Regions from separate parts of the Brevibacillus sp. AY1 genome, predicted to be linked through region 2. Evidence: a T-box and tRNA genes for the amino acid it is inferred to sense, from the RefSeq annotation. Region 2 holds a T-box; the other holds one or more tRNA genes.
What was found. The T-box of region 2 lies ahead of argS (arginine--tRNA ligase). A T-box ahead of a tRNA ligase gene usually reads a tRNA of that ligase, here a tRNA-Arg.
Positions count from the first base shown of each region.

Region 1 (3,419 bases), on a different contig from region 2:
CTTCGGTATCGCGGATTGCCCCATCTACCACAAAGCCGCTCACCCCGTTTTTCTGAGCGATTCGAAGCATGATCTCTCCGACAATCGCGTTCGTCAAATCACCACCTGCATCGACGACAATGACATCTCCAGCTTCGGCCATGTCGATCGCCTTGTGCACCATCAGGTTGTCGCCTGGTCGAGTTTTTACGGTTAGAGCAGTCCCGACCAGCTTTCCTTCTTTATGATAGGGCGTTAATCCGGCAGCCACGCCATGCATCCGATTGAGGTTATCGCTGATATGAGGAGTAACTACGTGCCGAAATTGTTCTACAAGCTCCTTCGCAGGGCGCTTGCTGATTGGAAATACTCGAAAGCCGATGTTCACCATGATGATTCCTCCTACTTCGTCCCGCAAGAGCGACGAATAATCAAATTGGGTTCCAGCAATGTTGTTTTGGCCTTTACGGGCCGCTTTGCCTGAATACGCTTGATTAGACTTTTTACTGCGATTTCTCCCATTTCATAGGCCGGCTGATTAACCGTTGTCAAAGGAGGATCCAAATGCATCGACCAGACCGTCTCGTCGTAGCCTATGAGCGAAATATCTTGGGGCACGCGCAGGTTTTGTTCCTTGATGGCTTCGAGGATTTCCAGCGTCATCATGTTGTTGGTAGAAAAAATCGCATCTACTTCTGGTGATTGTGCAAGCAGCTCCTTGGTGGCTTCTTTCACAATCCCTTTTTTCTCTGGCAAGATCCGAATCAGCGAATCACGCACAGCCAAGCCATTGCGAACCAAGCCCTGCTTGTATCCTTCAATCCGTTCGAGTCTCGGACTTACGCCTTCAGGAGGGTACACCATGATCGCGATATTTTTCCGACCATTTTTGCACAGCTGATCAATGGCCAGCATAGCACCCATCACATTGTCCACGACAACGGTATCCAGCTCCAGCTCCGCCACTTTACGGTTGACCGCCACAACGGGATATTTATTGCCAATCAAAGACTCGTACAAGGCAAAATTTTTCATCGTCGGGTTGATAATGATCCCGTCGACCTGCCTCATCTGTAGTCCCCTGATGTACTCTTCCTCCAATTGAGGATCGTCATTGGAGTTGCAAATCATCAAACTGTAGCCCAGAGCACGACAAGCGTCCTCCACACCCTCCAACACCCTGGTCCAGTACGGGTTTTGCAAATTGGACAAAATGATTCCCAGTACGTTTGTCCGCATCTGCTTTAATCCTCTAGCCAAAGCATTTGGGCGATAATCCAATTCACGAATCACTTCCAATATGCGTTTCTTCGTTTCTTCTGTTGCGTGTTCGAAGTGACCGTTCAGAATTCTGGAGACCGTAGTCTTGGATACCCCAGCCTTTTTTGCCACATCATCAATCGTTACTTTCATTAATCAGTTCCTCTTTTCCATATTTCTTTGAGAAATAAAGGATTCATTCGTATTAGAAGTTTTGGAAACCGTTTTTGGAAATCGGTTTCGTGAATCGGTTAACTAGATATTAACAGCCCAATAAAGCGATTTCAATATGTATTTTTTTTGAATTAGCAGAATTATATTTCACAGCTTGCAGTGGTTGGGCTTTTCGAAAAAATAGAAAAAACCGCGCAATCACGCGGTTTTTCGATGGCGTCCCCGAGAGGATTCGAACCTCCGACCTACAGTTTAGGAAACCGTTGCTCTATCCTGCTGAGCTACGGGGACAGATTTTCTTTTGTACACTCTCCATTATAAAAAGAGTATCGCCATTTGGCAAATGGAGGACCAGGGCAAACAAGCCCTGATCCTCCTCTTTTTTTCCGAATTAATGATGAGTAAATTGCTCTTCCTCTGTCGAGCCGCTCAAAGCTGTGGTCGAAGAGTTCCCGCCAGCGATCACCTGCGCGATCTCATCGAAATACCCGGTACCTACCTCGCGCTGATGACGCGTAGCCGTGTAGCCGTACACTTCGCTCGCAAATTCTGCCTGCTGTAGCTCAGAGTATGCCGCCATGCCGCGATCACGGTAGTTGCGAGCCAGCTCAAACATGCCGTAATTGAGGGCATGGAAGCCTGCGAGGGTGACGAACTGAAATTTGTAACCCATCTCGCCCAGCTCTTCCTGGAAGCGAGCGATGGATGCGTCATCCAGCTTTTTCTTCCAATTGAATGACGGAGAGCAGTTGTAAGCCAGCATTTTACCCGGGAAATTTGCATGAATCGCCTCGGCAAAGCGACGCGCCTCCTCGAGATTCGGCTCCGCAGTCTCGCACCAGATGAGATCAGCGTAAGGCGCATAAGCCAAACCGCGTGCGATAGCAGCATCCAGCCCGCCACGTAGACGGAAAAAGCCTTCTGGTGTACGTTCTCCTGTGAGAAACGGCTGATCCTGCTCATCGATGTCGCTCGTGATAAGGAAAGCACCATTCGCATCTGTACGTGCTACAATGATGGTCGGAACGCCCATCACATCGGCTGCAAATCGAGCAGAGATCAGGTTGCGAACAGCTGCCTGAGTCGGGATCAGCACCTTGCCGCCCATATGTCCGCATTTTTTCTCGGAAGCCAGCTGATCCTCAAAATGAACACCTGCTGCACCCGCTTCAATCATGCCTTTCATCAGCTCAAAGACGTTGAGCGGTCCACCAAATCCGGCTTCCGCATCTGCGACGATCGGTGCGAACCAATGCGTGTCAGAGCCTCCCTCGGATTGATCGATCTGATCGGCCCGTTGCAAAGCCTGATTAATTCTTTTAACTACCTGCGGCACACTGTTGGCAGGATACAAGCTCTGGTCCGGATACATTTGTCCAGCCAGGTTGGCATCAGCTGCGACTTGCCAGCCGCTCAGGTAGATTGCTTTCAACCCTGCTTTTACCTGCTGGATCGCTTGATTCCCGGTCAATGCCCCCAGCGCCTTGATATGATGTTCGGTATGAAGCAAGCTCCACAATCTTTCCGCACCTAGTCGTGCCAAGGTATGCTCTACCTGCACCGTACCACGCAATCGTACGACATCTTCGGCCGAATAGCTGCGCGTGATTCCTTGAAAACGTTCCGTTTGCCAATATTGCTCCACTTGTTGAATCGCTTCCTGCTTGTTGATTTTCGTCATTTTCATTTCCTCCACCCATGTTTTTATATTTAAGCTAAATAGCGATAACCCGGTATGGTTAAAAACTCTTCAAACGTATCCTCTGTCACCAGTCTCAGGAACAGCTCTCCTGCCAACGGGAACTGGCTATGCTGATACTTTTCCTCACCCAGCTCCTGCTTCAAAAGAAGCATTTCCTCACTCGTCCACTGCTTTACCAGCGCGATCGTGATTTTGCGGCCATCCGATAAAACTCCTTTATCATGGCGAATCCATTGCCAAACCTGCGCGCGGGAGATTTCGGCTGTCGCAGCATCCTCCATCAGATTGCGGATCGGCACCGCTC
Region 1 is NZ_JAFLPN010000043.1:17,030-20,448, forward strand. It holds gene JZI27_RS21620 (RraA family protein) at 1-370, opposite strand, end outside; gene JZI27_RS21625 (LacI family DNA-binding transcriptional regulator) at 382-1,392, opposite strand; tRNA gene JZI27_RS21630 (tRNA-Arg) at 1,628-1,704, opposite strand; gene aceA (isocitrate lyase) at 1,805-3,094, opposite strand; gene aceB (malate synthase A) at 3,124-3,419, opposite strand, start outside.
Region 1: it encodes a tRNA-Arg, which carries the amino acid that the T-box ahead of argS (arginine--tRNA ligase) is inferred to sense. The anticodon was not compared.

Region 2 (3,419 bases):
TTGGGTGTTGAATCAGGGAGGTTGCAAGCAGATGAAAAAGCGAATCAAAGTGACGATTGCGGATTTTACGGTACTAAAGGAGAACCTGAACGATCTACAGGAGCTAGAGCTTTACGAAAAAGCCAATGGACATACATACGATGCGGAAATCGAACATGATGGGTATGCGATTGTGGACGTGTCCGAAGACGATTACATTGAGCTGGCTCCAGGCGAGTACCAGCTGATGATCGAGGAATGGACGCATGCAGGTAACATCGGGGAGTGGATGGTGCAGACCAAATCAGATCCCCAGGACGATACAGCTCTTTTATACCGGAAAGTGGACGCAAACGGCAACGAGCTGGAAGCGCCCGTATCCTTGCCCAAGCAAGTCGTTGAGCTGGTAGCCAAAACTTGGTTTGGCAAAAAAAATAAAACGCAATCAGACGAAGCATAAATGGAAAGCCGCTGCTCCCGAACGGGGACAGCGGCTTTCGTTTTCAATAGCAACCTTACATTTCTTCCGGAGCTGCCAGTCCCAGGAGGCGCAGACCTTCCTTGAGAACGGTTGTGACGGCGGCAACCAGCTGGAGACGAGAAGCTTTGATTTCTTCTTCTTCCGCGAGAATACGGATGTTGGCATAAAATTTGTTGAAGACCTGTGCCAGATCAATCACGTATTTGCCGATCAGAGACGGGTCAAAGTTGTCTCCTGCACGCTCGACGATGTCTGGGAATGCATTCAGCAGTGTGACGACTGCCCAGGCTTCCTTGCTGTCCAATGCCCCTGGAGCGAGGGAGGTCTGCGACTCAGGCTGGTAGTTGCCCTTGCGCAGCAGCGAGCAGGCACGAGCGTGCGTATATTGAACGTACGGCCCGGTCTCTCCTTCAAAGGTAAGCATCTCTTCCCAGGAGAAGTTGATGTCGTTGAGACGATAGTTTTTCAAATCGTGGAAGATCACGGCACCTACGCCCACCTGACGAGATACTTCTTCCTTGTTGGCTAGCGATGGATTTTTTTCTTCAATCACTTTCTGCACATCAGCAATCGCCTGAGCCAATACCTCTTCCAGCAAGACGACTTTCCCTTTACGGGTGGACATTTTCTTTCCATCCTTGAGCATCATCCCGAATGGAATGTGGTACATGTTTGCTGCCCACGGATAGCCCATTTTTTCCAGCACCTTGTACAGCTGCTGGAAGTGGAGGCGTTGTTCATTTCCGACCACGTAAACTGCTTTGGCAAAATCGTAGGTTTCATGGCGGTACAAGGCAGCAGCTAGGTCACGGGTCGCGTAAAGGGTCGCCCCATCTGATTTTTTGATCAGAGAAGGTGGCATGTCGTACTCATCCAGTGTAACGACCTGTGCGCCATCGGACTCGGTCAGCAGTCCTTTTTCCTCCAATAGCTGAACGACCCGGTCCATCTTGTCGTTGTAGAAGGCTTCGCCATTGGTGGAGTCGAAGGATACGTTCATCAAGTCGTAGATCTTCATGAATTCCTTCAGGGACTCGTCACGGAACCAGGTCCACAGATGCTTTGCTTCTGTGTCACCGTCTTCCAGCTTTTTGAACCATTCACGGCCTTGATCTTCCAGGGATGGATCGTTTTCTGCTTCTTCATGGAAACGGATATAGAGACTGAGCAGTTCTTTGATTGGCTCTGCTTTTACCTTTTCTTCGTCTCCCCATAGCTTGTAAGCTACGATCAATTTTCCGAACTGGGTGCCCCAGTCACCCAAGTGATTAATGCGCACCGGTTTGTAGCCTTGCTTTTCCATGATGTTGGCGATGGCGTTACCAATTACGGTTGAACGCAGATGTCCCATCGAGAACGGTTTTGCGATGTTGGGGGAGGAGAGATCAATGGGGACATTGCGTCCCTGTCCCAGATCGCTGTCTCCATAAGCTTTTCCTTGAGAAAGAACAGTGCTGATCACTTGCTGGGCAACCATTTCCTGATCCAAAAAGAGGTTGACGTATGGGCCGACAGCCTTTACTTCCTTCAATGGTGCGCCACTGATTTGTTCAGTCAGCTCTGCAGCGATCATGGGAGGTGCTTTGCGCAGTGCTTTCGCTAATTGAAAGCAAGGGAAGGCGATATCGCCCATCGCCGGATTTGGTGGGGTTTCCAGCATGTTATAAACGTTTTCTTTGGTCAGCGAGTCCACGCCGAGGTGAACCAGGGCGGAAGCAATTTTCTCCGCCACTTGATGCTTGTAGCTCATTTTTTGATACTCCTTTCACTTGTGAAGGTGTGATCCGCAAATAAAAAAACCCCTGCGTCTCCTGAAAAAAGAGACGAGAGGTTATGCTCCCGCGGTGCCACTCTTGTTGTTTTTGCTATCCTGTCAGAGGCCAGCAAAAACCGCTTGATCTGCGATAACGGGCAGTACCGGCATGTCCCTACGCGATCTGCGTAAGGAACGCAGATTTTCAGGCAGCATCTCCAAGGGGCGTTTCCTCACATGGTCCGCATCGGGCTTGCACCTTCCCCGACTCGCTTCAGCTTCACACATGGAGTACTTTCCTTATCAACGATTCATCCTTATCTATGCATTATAGCCAAAAAAGACGAGCATGTGCAACTTACTCTTCTGGCTTTTTAAGGATTTGATCCAATTTTTGAAAATACTCGCGCGTCAGCTTTTCTTTTTCTTCAGCGCTCAGGTTTTCCGTGTTCATCCATTGATTCTTGAACGTTTCCAGCTGCTCCAGCATCGCAAGCTCAGCCCTGGCCTCTTCCTCCAGATCGTAATTCTCGGAGGGATCGAAGGGAATCAAGCGGTTGTCATTACCACTGCGCAAATAAGGTTTGCGCCAGTTGTCGGGAAAATGATAAGATTGCTCACCGAATAACAGTCCGAGAACGTCGTCGGATTCGACAGGCAGGAAGTGGTCGTGCTCGTTGCGTCGACCTCCCTCAACCAGGTTGATATGGACAAGGAAGTAGCGCAAATAATGCTGCTGGGTCTCACGATGCTTCACAATGCTATAAGTCTCGAATTCACTTTGTTCGAGTACTTTAATATTTTCCAATGCAGAGATAAATGCATCCTTTTCTTGGGGAAGTAGTGTATCCACTTAGGGTTCGCTCCTTTGTTGTCCTTCGTTCCCCATCATAGCAAATCACGATAACACTGACAATCAAGCGGGTGCTTGACGTTACATGTGAAAAAAGAGCCTGAAGAAGTCTTCAGGCTCTTTTAGCTATTCTGTCTGATGGCCTAGCAGTCGTCAGAGCACCCAACGATGACCAGCAGGATAAACAGAACGAGCACGATTGCGAAGGCTTCACCAAAAAAGCCGCTGCTGTAAGAAGTACTCATGTTTGTTTTCCCTCCTTTCCGTTATGCTCTAGTCTATACACGAACGCGGAGGTTGGCGTGGGCGAATGACCAGTTGCCGGAAATTTGGGCGCGATCTTGAAGCGTCAA
Region 2 is NZ_JAFLPN010000001.1:286,072-289,490, forward strand. It holds gene JZI27_RS01480 (hypothetical protein) at 32-439, shown strand; gene argS (arginine--tRNA ligase) at 495-2,210, opposite strand; T-box leader at 2,277-2,529, opposite strand; gene JZI27_RS01490 (hypothetical protein) at 2,572-3,066, opposite strand; gene JZI27_RS01495 (YjcZ family sporulation protein) at 3,210-3,311, opposite strand.